DNA from 3 places in the Paenibacillus sp. GCM10027629 genome. Region 1 is predicted to be linked to each of the others. Evidence: predicted binding sites of a transcription regulator. Region 1 holds the regulator's gene; each other region holds the start of a gene.
The links. Region 1 encodes LexA, which represses DNA repair genes until DNA is damaged. Its sites were predicted from a motif close to CGAACATATGTTCG; they were not measured.

Region 2: the regulator LexA is predicted to act here: its motif matches at 3,007-3,020, upstream of ACFQZR_RS03625 (DNA polymerase IV).
Region 3: the regulator LexA is predicted to act here: its motif matches at 2,866-2,879, upstream of recA (recombinase RecA).

The regions. Positions count from the first base shown of each region.
Region 1 covers NZ_JBHTGZ010000009.1:1,534,261-1,539,540, forward strand. Annotated here, with positions in the region: gene ACFQZR_RS16540 (HAD family hydrolase) at 1-118, opposite strand, end outside; gene ACFQZR_RS16545 (hypothetical protein) at 157-675, opposite strand; gene ACFQZR_RS16550 (DUF896 domain-containing protein) at 724-924, opposite strand; gene ACFQZR_RS16555 (LysM peptidoglycan-binding domain-containing protein) at 1,039-1,368, opposite strand; gene lexA (transcriptional repressor LexA) at 1,577-2,203, shown strand; gene glnA (type I glutamate--ammonia ligase) at 2,845-4,173, opposite strand; gene ACFQZR_RS16570 (MerR family transcriptional regulator) at 4,208-4,618, opposite strand; gene ACFQZR_RS16575 (methionine gamma-lyase family protein) at 4,699-5,280, opposite strand, start outside.
Region 2 covers NZ_JBHTGZ010000003.1:680,197-685,476, reverse strand. Annotated here, with positions in the region: gene ACFQZR_RS03645 (spore germination protein) at 1-130, shown strand, start outside; partial or broken gene polYB (DNA polymerase IV) at 145-318, opposite strand; gene ACFQZR_RS03635 (hypothetical protein) at 570-1,067, shown strand; gene ACFQZR_RS03630 (YhjD family protein) at 1,216-1,698, opposite strand; gene ACFQZR_RS03625 (DNA polymerase IV) at 1,695-2,963, opposite strand; gene nhaC (Na+/H+ antiporter NhaC) at 3,260-4,636, shown strand; gene ACFQZR_RS03615 (hypothetical protein) at 5,002-5,202, opposite strand.
Region 3 covers NZ_JBHTGZ010000003.1:940,165-945,444, forward strand. Annotated here, with positions in the region: gene rimO (30S ribosomal protein S12 methylthiotransferase RimO) at 1-808, shown strand, start outside; gene pgsA (CDP-diacylglycerol--glycerol-3-phosphate 3-phosphatidyltransferase) at 805-1,395, shown strand; gene ACFQZR_RS04890 (competence/damage-inducible protein A) at 1,454-2,701, shown strand; gene recA (recombinase RecA) at 2,949-3,995, shown strand; gene ACFQZR_RS04900 (regulatory protein RecX) at 4,087-4,836, shown strand; gene rny (ribonuclease Y) at 5,202-5,280, shown strand, end outside.

The DNA of each region.
Region 1 (5,280 bases):
GAATTTGAGGATATGCTTGAGCTGCTGCAACACAAGTAGCTTCAAACGCTTCCTTCACACTGCGATCATCCCACAATAAAGTATCGTCCAGATCGAATAATACGGCTTTAATCGTCATCTCTCTTCTCCCCCATACCTTTACAGTGCTCTATTTAATTAACGCTCTTCAAAAGGAACATTATTAACGCGTGCAAACTCTTTCAACCGCTCACCGATCACTACCGTGTCGTAACGATTCATCAATCTTGAGAACACCCAGTTGGAACCTTTAGCCTTCGTACCAATGACGACGTAACCTTTTTGCACGGTGATATCCTTGATTTGGCTAGCGTCTAGACGAACGTCTCGATTGAAACGGCGTGTCCCTACAAAAGATTTACCAACACTAATATAAGGTCTGCGCAGGAAGATTACAACGCCAAGGAATATGTATAACCCCACCGTTGCCCAGAACAGTGCTGCCGAGATATTCTGACCACCAGCGGAATATAGTAGGGCATACAATAATCCGAATGCTACTAATGTAATAGGTAGGATCAAGTTTCGCCCAACATAACGATCCACATCCGATTTCGCATCTCTACTCGCACCGATCACTTGTTGCCCCTGTTTCTTACGAGCCTTATTTACATTCTTCGTGTTCTTGCGTACCATTCTTTCCCATGAACGGGCCATCGAAATTCTTCCTCCTTGGAAGTTTTCCCGAAGGAAAACTTGCTTCATCTAATGTTTAATTGTTGGATTATTATCATCCTCATCAACAAACTCGATATTATCAAGTTGTTGCTTCAAGGAACGTTTGAACCCATCAATATATTGTTGACGAAGCGCGTCCCGTTCAACCGTCTCTTCCGGCGTCAAACCTACCGTTTTATGTTTACGAGCCAATTCATTAATTCGCTCTACAATCTTGTCGAAATTCATCACTATCCCCCCTATTCTGTCTTTATTACTTTGACATTTACAATAGAGGTTGTCAAGGGTAACCCATCCACTCTCAGCAGGGCCTATGCCCTATCGAGTATACGAATTAGCCTTTTAAAGAATTGGTAATTTAATCACTTCACCTGATTGAATGGAACTGTTCCGTTTACCATTCAGGTCTTTGATCATTTCAATATAATTACGAACATCCATCCCAGCTGGCTTATGTTCCTTCGCAATCGCCCACAATGTATCACCTGAAGACACAACAACCTGCAACGGAATGTTCGCATTATGTTCCCCTTCACGCGTATCTGCAGCAAATGCATTCAATAATCCCATACTCGTCAAACTGCATACAAGGACTAAGAACAATACAACCTGAACAACCTTCTTCTTAAGAAAAGAGTCTCTATTCACGACCTCGGAACGGTTATTATACACACTTTGATATGAGCTATACTTTAGCATAATCAGCACCCCAAACGTTTGTTCTGTTTTCTATGTCCATAATTTAACACGAACATTCGTTTGTGTCAACACTATTTTAGAACGTTCGTTCCCCTCGTTCTTACATTTTAGAACTAATGTTTGTACGAACGGTAGTTCTATGCTATAATTTTGTAAAAGTCTAGTAATGGAGTTGAACCTCATGTCTAAAATATCCAATAGACAACAAGCTATTTTAGAATTTATAAGGAATGAAGTACGATCTAAAGGTTACCCTCCTTCTGTTCGTGAGATTGGAGAAGCTGTCGGTCTAGCTTCCAGCTCCACTGTGCACGGCCACTTGGATCGATTAGAGAAGAAGGGTTTAATACGCCGCGACCCTACCAAACCGCGGGCCATCGAACTTCTGAGTCAGGAAGAATCCGAACATACGCATCTCTATACGCAGATGATTGCGAAGGTACCGATCGTGGGGAAAGTTACCGCAGGTGCGCCAATTACTGCGACGGAGAACATTGAAGATTATTTCCCGCTTCCAGAGCAATTCGTACATGACCAGAACGTGTTCATGCTCTCCGTTATGGGGGAAAGTATGATCGAGGCAGGTATTCATAATGGTGATTTTGTTATCGTCCGCCAGCAGCAGACAGCGAATAATGGCGATATCGTCGTAGCGATGACAGAAGATGACGAAGCTACAGTCAAGACTTTCTATAAAGAAAAAGACCATATTCGATTACAACCTGAGAATTCAACGATGGAACCGATTCGTTTGAATCACGTTACCATTCTCGGTAAGGTTATTGGCTTGTTCCGCAATATGCACTAATTGCTATACATATTAGCATCGCTGGTTGTCCCAGCGAGATGCTAATTTATTATGAAGAGTCCCCCGAGCGATCGAGGGACTCTTTTATGCCTTTATATAGATGAAAACCGCCCCTATTTCATTGAGTTCCCTGAGCGTTTGCGTCAACATTTTTTCTTTCACATGAGTGCGAAAATTTCCTTGGTGAACTTGCATTCTATACATGTTTCATCCGTAAAAAAAACAAGCCGACATCTGTGTCACACAGTTATCAGCTTGTTTTTCACTTAGTTCAAGTTGCCTGGCACGGATTTGGATAATCTGCCTACCTTCACAAGATCGGCATGCGCAGCAGCTGGTCGGATTATTTTCATCTTGGTTCACCTTTCAAACTTCAATGTTAGAGGTAACCATTCGTATCCGCAGCAACAGTGTCGTCCACAGATAGTTTACCAACCTGGTTCATATCATCATGATTGCAACACTGCATTTACATAGCTAACCATTCGATCCAACGATAAGAGAATTCGGCTTTGCTGCCCACCCCATATGACCTCAAATCGCTGGAACAAACAAAAACAGCCGCTACAACGAGGGCTGTTAGGTTACAAATATTTCAAACAAAAACCCCTAACACTTACAGCGCTAGGGGTTCCATCATTTTAGTAAAGAGTGATGTATTGATCGCGTTCCCATTGGTGAACTTGCGTGCGATACATATCCCACTCGATTTCTTTCAACTCATAGAAGTGAGTCAATGCGTGCTCACCTAGTGCACTGCAGATGACTTCGTCATTCACAAGCTCTGTCAAGGCTTCACGAAGATCGGACGGCAAGCTAGGAATACCTTCAGCGATACGCTCTTCTTCGGACATGACATAGATGTTACGGTCCGTAGGTGCTGGAAGCTCCATTTTGTTCTTAATGCCATCTAGACCTGCTTTGAGCATCACTGCAAGCGATAGATACGGATTCGCAGCTGGATCCGGGTTACGTACTTCAACGCGTGTTCCCAGACCACGAGATGCAGGAATACGAATCATCGGGCTACGGTTACTTGCGGACCACGCCACATAGCAAGGCGCTTCATAACCTGGAACCAACCGTTTGTAGGAGTTCACCGTTGGATTCGTAATCGCTGCGAATCCACGAGCATGCTTCAAAATGCCTGCCATGTATTGACGAGCTGTTTCGCTTAGACCCAGCTTGTCACTCTCATCATAGAACATATTTGTTTTGCCATTGAATAGCGACTGATGACAGTGCATACCTGAACCATTCACACCATATAACGGTTTCGCCATAAATGTTGCATGTAGCCCATGCTGTCTAGCAATCGTCTTAACAACAAGCTTAAAGGTCTGAATTTGGTCTGCAGCTTTAATCGCATTTGCATATTTAAAATCAATCTCATGTTGTCCCGGAGCAACCTCATGGTGGGAAGCTTCGATTTCAAATCCCATATCTTCCAACGTCAATACGATCTCACGACGGCAGTTCTCACCAAGATCCGTAGGCGCAAGGTCGAAGTAACCGCCTTGGTCATTCAGTTCAAGTGTAGGGTTGCCTTTCTCATCCGTCTTGAAGAGGAAGAATTCCGGTTCTGGACCAACATTCATCGTCGTGTAGCCCATTTCTTCCGCTTCTTTCAGCGCACGCTTCAGAATACCGCGTGGATCCCCTTGGAATGGCGTACCGTCTGGCATATACACATCACAGATCAGACGAGCGATGCGATCTTCAGTCACCCATGGGTAGATCAACCAAGTATCCAAGTCCGGGAATAAGTACATATCCGATTCTTCAATACGTACATATCCTTCAATCGAGGAACCGTCAAACATCATTTTGTTATCAAGCGCCTTCTCCAACTGACTCACTGGAATTTCTACGTTCTTGATCGTTCCTAGCAAATCAGTGAACTGTAGACGAATAAATCTAACATTTTGTTCCTTGGCAATGCGCATAATATCATTTTTTGTAAAACTCACGGTATTCCTCTCCTTTGTTAATCATAATTGATTATTATTTATTATAAAATCGAGACAATTCACCTTGAATCAAGGATACTTGGCCCGGTCTCTTACCGTTAAGCAGCTGTTGCTTGAGTAATCGGTGCAATTGAGAGTCCGATAGTTCTTTCCGTTTCACTTCTGTATCCGGTGTAAGGACAGTCGCTTCTTCCGACTCCTTCGACATCGGAACCATCACCTGCTTAATTCCAGCAATGTTCACGCCCTTCTCGATCAACGACTTAATCTCGAGCAATCGCTCAACATCGTTGAAAGAAAATAAACGCTGGTTACCAGAGGTCCGAGCAGGAACAATCAACTCATGTTGTTCATAGTAACGAATTTGCCTGGCTGTTAAGTCCGTCAGCTTCATTACGATGCCTATCGGGAATAGAGCCATGTTTCTGCGAATATCATCGCCCATTCTACGCATCCCTTTCTCTCATGGATATGTTAATATCATAGCTCCATCCTCACGTCGTGTCAATAAGATGTTAGATAACTTTACAAAAGATGACTGTTAATCATCTGATCTAGTGCCGTTAACACACCAAACTTGACATGAGAATACGTCAGACCACCCTGCATGTAAGCAATATAAGGTTCTCGGATCGGCGCATCGGCGGACAATTCCAAGCTTCCGCCCTGAATAAATGTACCAGCTGCCATAATAACGGGATGCTCATATCCAGGCATGTCCCATGGTTCTGGTACGACATGAGAATCCACAGCAGCTGCTAGCTGAATGCCCTGAACAAATCGAATCAAATGATCTGCACTTGTAAATTGTATCGCCTGAATCAAATCCGTGCGCGGATCGTTCCAGCTTGGTTTGGTAATAAATCCGAGCTGCTCGAACATCGCTGCTGCGAACACACTTCCTTTGACAGCCTGTCCAACGAGCGTCGGCGCAAGGAACAAGCCTTGGTAGATGGCTCGCGTCGTTCCGAGCATGGCCCCTACTTCACCGCCAATCCCTGGCGCGGTTAGTCGATAAGCTGCTTTCTCCACAAGATCACGTCGACCAACGATGTATCCACCCGTCTCCGCAATGCCTCCGCCAGGATTTTTAATCAGCGATCCCGC
Region 2 (5,280 bases), on a different contig from region 1:
TGCCGGTGCAGGGTCGTTTAATACAAGCGATTTCATGACTAATAATAGTGCTTTCAGTTCTACAAATACGTTGGATCCTGATGTGAATGATGGGAACCTAGCGACCTTTGGTAATAAGGGAGTCGTATAATTCACATATGCCCCATAATGCCCCCCAATTTTCATTGTCCGCTCCGACGCTTGGCCCGCCCTCGTGGCAGACGATGCCCGCATGATTGCAGCACTGCCATATCGTTCCTTAATTCGATCCGTTGCTCGATCGAGCGCCCGCATCCGTTCTTGATCCTCGAACAACGTCAACTGATATGCATCGTCATCCCATTCTTATTTTTCTTCGCCCATAGGTCACAAGAAACTCCACGCGATTTAGTCAATCACTTAGTCGAAATATTTAGGCAGATTGAAGAAGATGATCTCTGTATTGAACAGGGTTCATCTTTTTTATATTCCTGATAGCTGTATTACGCGCATGGACGATGATCGTCACTATTGGAATTTTTTACATGTTGGAATTTGGTAGAAAACGGATTAGACTATGGTGATGATTACAGAATAAAAGGAGAATTCAAATGCGTAACAAATTCACGACCGTATTCATTCTAGTCATTCTTATTCTATCGGTTGTAGCCTGCTCTACACCGGCCAAAGAAGCCGATCCGATGGACAAGCAGATTGCCTATAACGATGCTAGTGTTGCGGTAGATAAAGTCAAAATATTATTCCACAAAAAAACCGCAGCAGACGGCACGCCGATCTTAGATCCGGCAACAGGCGGACGAGATAAGGCGAAAGAACTGCTGCTTGGATACTTCGATGCACCGCTCGTCGATAAAATCATGGCCCATTATGTTACAGACCAGACGGTAGACGACAACGTGGTCTTGAACAAAGGAGAAGACGGCGCTGCGGTTCCATTCTTCAACCCTTCCATAATCGATACGACGTTCGATGCCGTGAAAGTGGAAGGCAGTAAAGAAGAATTTAAAATTACAACACCGGAGAACAAGATCTATACCCTGAAATGGCAAGAGGACAAAGGAAGATATATTGTAACTAATTATGAGTAATCTCCCGTGTCATTCAAAAAAAGTCTAGGCAGATTGAAGAAGATGATCTCTGTATTGCGTATTGCACAGGGGTCATCTTTTTTTAAATTCCATTGATACCTGTAACAGTTGTAGTAGGTCATGTAAATAACTCATTCATTTTTTATTATTAAATTTTACTTAAGTTTATTATAAGACTGTCCGTGTATCGAGCTAATCTCTTGCTTATTTCCGCCTTCATGTATTCTTTTGTTATAATCAAACGATCCTCATAATCACGATAGGCATAATGCAACTCCAATATATCTTCATGCTTTTCTTCATTAAAAACACGAATTTCTTTTTCCATCATTTCTTGTTTCACCTTGGACAAATCTTTGTAAATATTAGCCGCAAGGATTTGTGCTGCTTTGGCATATAGTGACTTTAGCGTCTCAGAAGAGCGTTTCACTTCGGAGATCTTTTTGGTTACCAGCGTATACATAATGGGGAGCAGAATATAATCGCGTATTAATTCAATATCTTCCTTCTTTGGATGGCTTGAACGAAGACTCGGAATTTCATGATGTCTATTTAACAAGGCCTCCCGATGCTGTGGCAGCATCATGCGACTGGACTCCCATAGACCGTTATTTTCCAGCTTCTTACTCATTTATAATGCCCCCCAATTTTCATTGACCGCTCCGACGCTTGACCCGCCTTCGTGGCAGACGATGCCCGCATGATTGCAGCACTGCCATATCGTTCCTTAATACGATCCGTCGCTCGATCGAGCGCCCGCATCCGTTCTTGATCCTCGAACAGCGTCAACTGATACGCATCATCATCCGTTAGTGCGCTCAGCATAACACCGGCACGCCGCACGGGCATCTGATCCCAATATTTGTAGAAGAGCGTCTTCACCGTCTCGAACACTTTGTTCGTATTGTTCGTCGGATCGGCCATCTTCATCTGGCGCGAGAAGCCCGTTGGCGTCTCATAAGGGCTGCACATACAGCTGACCGTCACGACCGAGCCCATATAACCCTTCTGCCGACAGTCGCGGCAGACCTCTTCCGTCAGCTCGAGCAGAATCGTATCGACTTCCGAAGCATCCGCATAGTCCCGCGGCAAGGTCATCATATGACCGACCGATTTGGGCGCTGCATGGAAGGTTCCTGGCGACACGGGGCTGTTATCCAGACCGTTCGCCGTTCGCCACATCACCTCGGCATGAATATCCGACTGCTTGCCGAACCGTGCGCGGAACTTATCCTTAAGCTCCGGCAACGGCGTTCGTGCAATATCCCCGATCGTCATCATGCCTAGCTTCGTGAAGTGTGCGGTCATTCGGGAGCCAACGCCATACATCTTATGGACCGGCTCCTGCCATAGTGTACGCTCAAGATCGGATGGCGACAGAATGAAGATCCCATTCTTATTTTTTTTCGCCCATATGTCGGTTGCAATCTTCGCCAGTATCTTATTCGAGCTGATCCCTACGCGTATGCGTATTCCTGTCTCATGCATTACTTGGTCTTGAATGGCCCGCGCGATGGTGACGGGATTCCCCAGGAGGGACTGACTTGCCGTAATATCTAAGAATTGTTCGTCAATGCTGAACACTTCCACAAGATCCGTAAATTTTTCGTATATCTCCGTTATCTTCAAGGATATATCGATATAATGCTGCATACGAGGGCGCATAATAACAAGATCCGGGCATTTCCTGAGCGCCTCCCCGAGCCGTTCCGCTGTCGTGACACCGAAGCTCTTCGCAATAGGGCAGGCCGCCAGAATGATGCCCGACCTTCGCGCAGGGTCTCCTGCCACAGCTACCGGTTTGTTCTTATATTCTGGATGATCTGCTTTCTCTACGCTCGCATAAAAACTCTGACAGTCCGCTAAAAAGATGACCCTTTCGCTTGGTTGACTCAATTTAACACCCTCCAAGTCATATTCCTAACTCATTTACATATAGCGAACAAACATTCGCATTTGATATTTATTATATACCAAACACACGTTCGATATGCAAGTGAATTTTATGGAAATCGGTGCCTAGATTTAACCTGACTTGCGCAGGATGATAAAACTGGCCGAGGATATCCAACTGAAACCTCCTTCCCACTAAAATCATCCTGTTCTGTATGTTCATAACATTGACGTTATCCATGCACATCCTTTATACTTTAACGCATAAAAGCTAAAAAGTATTTAAGGAGCCCAACATCGTGAATAAACAACTCAGTTTCTCCAAGAGCATGCTGCTCATTGTCTTTATTCTCTCCCTGCTATTCATCTCCATTTTCCTCTTAAAAGCAGAGCCGCATCTCCCGCTTCTCGCGACGACCGTCGGAACCGCCGCCCTCTTGTGGATGTTCGGTATCCCTTGGACAAGCATCGAATCGGCGATCATCCGCGGCATTCAGACTGCGATCATGCCCATTCTGATCCTATCCCTCATCGGGATTCTTATCGCCGTCTGGATGATGAGCGGTACCGTGCCGACCATTCTCTACTACGGCATGGATTATATTCAGCCGAATTATTTTGCCGTGAGCGCGCTTTATGTGACCATCATGATCTCTTTGTTCACAGGCAGTTCGTTCACAACCGTCAGTACGGTTGGGGTAGCCTTCATGGGGATCGCCGCGACGACAGGCGTCTCACCGACATTAGCTGCAGGGGCTGTCATTTGCGGGGCTTGCTTTGGCGATAAAATGTCACCGCTGTCCGATACGACGAACTTCGCGCCCGCTGTAGCAGGTACGACACTATTCACACATATTCGCAATATGCTCTACACCACCGTTCCAGCACTTGTCCTGACGACGATCTTCTTTTTATTCGGGGCGCGAACAGGCACGGTTGATCTAAGCTCTATGGAACAGATTAAGCTTGCGCTGCATGAGGGCTTCAACATCCATTGGCTAACATTGTTATCGCCATTAGCTGTTCTGATCTGCTCCGTTAGACGCGTACCCATCTTGCCTACGCTAATCGTAGGGATCGTCACAGGCCTCTTGATCACCGCGTTCGTGCAGCATCAGAGTGCAATCGACATGTGGTTCCAAGTCATGCAGAGCGGCTACAAGAGCACGATTGCGAACGAGACAGTCGCTTCCATCGTCAATCGCGGCGGCTTGCAATCGATGATGTGGTCCGTCTCTCTGATCTTGATCGCCTTATCTCTAGGTGGATTGCTGCAGCATTGCGGCGTCATTGAAGCCTTCTTCCGCACCGTAATCGCGCCGCTGAAGCGGAAGAGCAGCATCGTGCTTATGACAGGCGCATCCTCCATTGCGGTGAACGGCATGACGGGGGAGCAATATCTATCGATCCTTCTACCTGGTCAAATGTTCAAGGACGAATACGCGCGGCGCCAAATTCCGGCGAGAACGCTCTCCCGGACGCTTGAGGACTGTGGAACCCTCGTGAATCCTTTAATTCCTTGGGGAGTCAGCGGCGCCTTTTTCGCATCGACGCTGGGCGTTCCGGTCGTCGAATACTTACCATATGCGATATTCCTATGGGCCAGTCCTTTATTCACCTTCGCCTATGCCATTATCAAGCCGTTACAGAAGAACTCGCTCGGAAGCAACGAATAACCATCCAAGATGAATCACATCTCATCGATCAACGCAAAAAGGGAGCGCGCAGCGCTCCCTTTTCTTCTAATTTGATTTCATCCTAATCTCAGAACCCAAAAAACCAAATACCTTCATCGTTCTCCCTCCTATAGCTTGCTATAGGTGTACGCATTCTGTTTTGATGTTATCACCTGTCATAGCACTCAAAATGACCAAATGACCATTACGGTCATTCATCTAATATTTAGACTTTGTAATTATAAACCTATCGATGCAATTGATCCAGTCACAATAAAAAAAGGATCCCCCGCTCATACCTTATCGGATTGAGCTGGCATCCTTTTTACCCCTTCACCTGCTTTCCTGCTATTTTCATCTCTCTTTTACGTGAAATCCCCCCCTTGACGATGTTCTTGCAATTTCTTGAACCAAGGCTGATGAATAACCCCTTCAACTTTACGCATCCCAACCCAAGCTCCAGCCCCCTGTACTGACCCCGTTTCCTCACGTGCTCGACTTCCCAGTAGGTCCGTATTTCGATGTTTCAAGCCACAGTCCAAGTACGATGACAGTCTTACTCTCATAACGAATCCACCTTCCTATGCTGATGACAACAAAAAAAAGAACGCAAACCGGGAGTTATCTCCTCAGCTTGCGTTCTT
Region 3 (5,280 bases), on a different contig from region 1:
TCGTTCGATGGAATCGATTATTGCTGAAGTGGAAGAGCTAGCAGCACAAGGCGTCAAAGAAGTCAGCTTGATTGCGCAAGACTCGACGAACTATGGAACGGATTTGTATGATCAATTTATGTTACCAACTTTGATGAACCGGATTAGTGAAGTATCGGGGATCGAGTGGGTTCGACTACACTATGCTTATCCAGGCTTCTTCACGGATGAGCTAATTGACGCGATTGCAGATAACCCTAAAATTTGCAAATATATAGATATGCCATTGCAGCATAGTGAAGACGCTGTGCTCAAGCGGATGCGCAGACCAGGAAGACAGCGTGATACGAGAGAATTGGTCGCGAAGATCCGTGCACGCATTCCAAATGTATCACTTCGTACATCGTTGATCGTTGGTTTCCCGGGGGAAACGGATCAAGATTTCGAAAATCTATGTGAGTTTGTTAAAGATATTAAATTTGATCGCCTAGGTGTATTCACGTATTCGAGTGAAGAAGGGACACCAGCTACGCGCCTACCGGATCATCTCGATGAAGAGGTGAAGGAGTTCCGTGCGAATACGCTGATGGAGATCCAACGTCAAATTTCGAATGAAGTCAGCGGTAAGCATATCGGACAAGTTCTTGATGTCCTTGTAGAACGCTACGAAGGCCGTAATGATGTCTATGTAGGCCGTTCACAATACGATGCACCAGAAATCGACGGTGAAGTGTTCATTACAGATTGTAAAGTCGGCATAGGTGAAATCGCCAAAGTTCGTATTACACATGCTTATGAGTTTGACTTGTCTGGGGAGGGTGTCTCTTGAATCTCGCCAATCGTATTACCTTAATTCGTATTTTTCTCGTACCGATCATGATGTTTTTCTTGCTGGTGAAGACGGATTATTTCCCGGCTATTCATGTCGAGAGTTTTCAAATTACCTATAACCAGATCATCGCTGCCTTGATTTTCATTATTGCGGCGAGTACAGACGGTCTGGACGGCTATATTGCCCGCAGCAGGAAGATGGTTACAAACTTAGGCAAACTTCTTGATCCGCTAGCGGACAAGCTGCTCGTTGCTGCCGTTCTTATCTCTCTTGTTGATATGGGAAAATGCGATGCATGGATTGCGATTGTCATCATTAGCCGTGAATTCGCTGTAACAGGCCTACGCCAGATCGCGCTCCTTGAAGGGGCGGTCGTTGCTGCGAGTAAATGGGGGAAAATTAAGACCGCAGCGCAGATTACTGCGATCATTTTGATGCTGCTTAACAATTTTCCATTTGAGTTCATCGGTTTCCGATTTGATGAGGTTATGCTATGGGTTGCAGCGCTTGTAACGGTGTACTCGGGTGTTGATTATTTTGTGAAAAATAAAAATGTACTTCATTTTACAGACAAAAAACAATAGGCGACGCCTATTGTTTTTTGCTCATTATATAAGCATAGGCTTGAAGGGGGAACGATTTATGAAAGCAGAAATTATTGCCGTTGGTACTGAATTGCTGTTAGGTCAAATTGTGAATACGAATGCACAGTATCTATCACAGGAATTGGCGGCACTTGGGATTGATACATACTATCAGACGGTTGTTGGCGATAACCTTGGGCGATTGCAGCGTGCGATTGAAATTGCGCGTGAACGAGCAGATCTCGTGTTATTCACTGGAGGAATTGGTCCTACCCAGGATGATCTGACGAAGGATGCCCTTGCGGGTCTTCTTGGTCGAACATTATCTATCCATCAGCCTTCTATGGATGCGATAGAGCAGTTCTTTAGCAGTCGAGGCGCTCACATGGTGGAGAGCAATCGGAGACAGGCCCTTACTATTGAAGGGAGCACACCTCTTGCCAATGCAACGGGTCTTGCGGTTGGGAATGCGCTGAAGCATGACGGTACGTTCTACATTCTTCTTCCTGGTCCGCCGAAAGAAATGAAGCCGATGTTCGAGCATGAGGCCAAACGCTGGCTGCTTGAGCACGCTTTAACGAGTGAACAGCCGCTGTATTCCCGTATGCTGAAATTCGCCGGAATTGGCGAATCATCGCTGGAAGCACAATTGCTCGATTTGATCGAAAGGCAGCAGGATACGACGATTGCGCCTTATGCGAAAGAAGGCGAAGTGACGATCCGTGTATCCACCAAAGCCGCTTCTGCTGACGAGGCGAATGCGAAGCTGCAGGAAGTGGAGTCTGAGATTCGAAACCGGCTGTTCGATCATCTCTATGCTACGCAGGATGTGCCGATTGAGAAGGTCATTGTCGAGCGTATGCAAACCTTGGGGCTTACACTCGGCGCAGCTGAGAGCTGCACGGGCGGTCTGTTATCAGAGATGATTACCGCGATTCCAGGGAGCTCGCAGATGTTCAACGGGGGTGTCGTCTGTTACTCCAATGCACTGAAGCAGCAGTTGTTGAACGTGCCGGTGACATTACTGGAAGGCCCCGATGCGCCGGGGGCAGTTAGCAGTGAAGTAGCAGAGATGCTAGCAGATCAAGTTCGTCAATTGACGAATTCTGATTTTGGTATCGGAATTACGGGTGTAGCGGGACCAGGAATGTCGGAGCGGAAGCCTGCAGGACTTGTCTATGTCGCCATAGCACAGAAGGGCAAGCCTACGGAGGTTATGAAGTTACAGCTCCATGGCGGCCGGGAGATTATTCGTCTGCGTTCTGTGAAGACCGTGTTGTACCATTTATGGCGAAGACTCGGGTAAGTCAAGATGAAACAAATGGAATATTTCTGTGGAAATTCTTGATATTTACATGTATACCTTGTATAATAAGAACAATGTTAACGGAAGAACCGTAGCGAAGTGTAACTTTGCTGCGGTTTTTCGCGCTATTTTCCGAATCGCCCACCCCTGCGTGACGAAAAAAACGAATGTATGTTCGAAAAAATGCTTGGCAAAGGAACAAAAACAAGTTATCATGATACTATAAATGAAAAAGGAAGTGAGTTCATTGTCAGATCGTCGCGCTGCGTTAGAAATGGCTTTACGGAATATTGAGAAACAATTTGGTAAAGGTTCGATCATGAAACTCGGTGAATCCACACACATGCAAGTGGAAGTTGTACCGAGCGGATCTTTAGCATTAGATATTGCACTTGGAATCGGTGGGTTTCCACGCGGAAGAGTTATTGAAGTTTATGGACCGGAATCATCAGGTAAGACGACGGTCGCATTGCACGCCATTGCTGAAGTTCAGAAGCAAGGTGGACAAGCTGCCTTTATCGATGCCGAGCATGCTCTTGATCCGTTGTATGCGAGCAAGCTAGGCGTTAATATTGATGAATTGCTCTTGTCTCAGCCGGATACAGGGGAGCAAGCGCTTGAAATCGCTGAAGCCCTCGTACGAAGTGGTGCAGTCGATATTATCGTTATTGACTCCGTCGCTGCACTTGTACCGAAAGCAGAGATCGAAGGCGATATGGGTGACTCACACGTCGGTCTACAAGCACGTTTGATGTCCCAAGCACTTCGTAAATTGTCTGGTGCGATCAGCAAATCGAAGACGATTGCGATCTTCATCAACCAGTTGCGTGAGAAAGTTGGCGTAATGTTCGGTAATCCAGAGACAACACCAGGTGGACGTGCTTTGAAGTTCTACTCCACGGTTCGTCTGGATGTAAGACGTGTCGAGACAATTAAGCAAGGCAATGACATGGTCGGTAACCGTACACGGATTAAGGTCGTGAAGAATAAAGTCGCACCTCCGTTCAAACAAGCGGATATCGATATTATGTACGGCGAAGGAATTTCTCGTGAAGGAAGTATTATCGATATTGGAACGGAACTAGATATCGTGAATAAAAGTGGTGCATGGTACTCCTATGAGAATGAGCGTTTAGGTCAAGGTCGTGAGAATGCGAAGCAATATCTCAAGGAGAATGTTGAGATTTCCAAAGTGATTGAGAATAAGATCCGTGAAGCAAGTCAGCTCTCGACTACGGTTCCGATTACATCGAACGATGATGAAGAGGAAGAGGAAGATTTCGAGCTAGAATAAGTATTTGCCCCCTTCGTGAAGGGGGCATCTTTTATAGAGAGCGATAAATGAACAATCCAAGTGATTTAGTGAGGAAGGGAGGAGATGAAACATGCACAACGGTAAAGAAAAAGAGGAGCAGGTGAAGGAACAGAAGTGGTCGCCAGCACCTGGTGTTGAGCTAATAATAACGGCTGTAGAGCTCGTGCCCAGGCAGAAGCGTCGATATCAAATTTTTGTGAATGAGGAACAAGCTTTTACGGTCCATGAAGATGTTATGGTGAAGTATCGACTGCTCAAAGGTTCAACCATCGATCATGAAGAACTCCTTCCTATCATGGTGGCAGACGAGCTACAGCAAGCCTATGTGCAGTCCATTCGATATTTAGGACGCAAACCACGTACAAGCCATGAAATACAGCAGCAGTTAACACAGAAGGGTTTTGATGCGGAGTTGATCGAACGGGTCATTCTGCGTCTCATGGACGAGCGCTTAATTGATGATAATCTTTATGCGAAGCAATGGACGGATCAGCGGGTTCGCAATCATAAGAAAGGAAGACTTATGATTAAGCATGAGCTGCAGCAGAAGGGAATCGATAAATCCGATATTGCACAAGCTATGGAGGAACTGAACACCGAGGATGAGCAAGAGAGTGCCTATCGCGTGGGACTTCGTAAATGGCAGAGTACAAAAGGGGAGCGCTATGAGCGCAAAAGAAAAGTTGTTGCATTTCTCATGCGTCGTGGATTCCCATCCCATGTGGTAAGGAATGCTGTTCAGCGGATCATGGAGCAGCAAGAGGATGACGAGAGTAATGGCTATGATGAAGAAACTTTTGAGGAAGATTTTTATGATTAATGCGGTTGAACTGGATGCAATTGTATGAATTTTGGTTGGAATATCGTGCTATTTTTATGATTTGCTCACATAAGTACAAGGATTCATGTCAATTGCTTGACAACTTCTTTTTACAAATACTAAAATGAAAATGTATTATACGAATTCTGAATCAATTTTTCCTTCCAAAAAGTTGATTCAAACTGATTAATTTCGCCAATCATTGACTCGCTTATCTTGTTCCTAGGGAAGAAGATAAGGTATGTGTAGCGTAAGAGGTTTACTCGCTATACAGTTGAAACCGATGAATATGTAAGTGAAACGGATTGAAAACCGAATAAGCCCAGGCATTGTCTTGGAGAAACAACGAGGAGGTGAAATAGATCATGAACCCTATTCTCGCAATCGTTCTCGTTGTAGCCGCTTTGGTCATTGGTTTTGGGGTTGGATATTTTATTCGGAAAT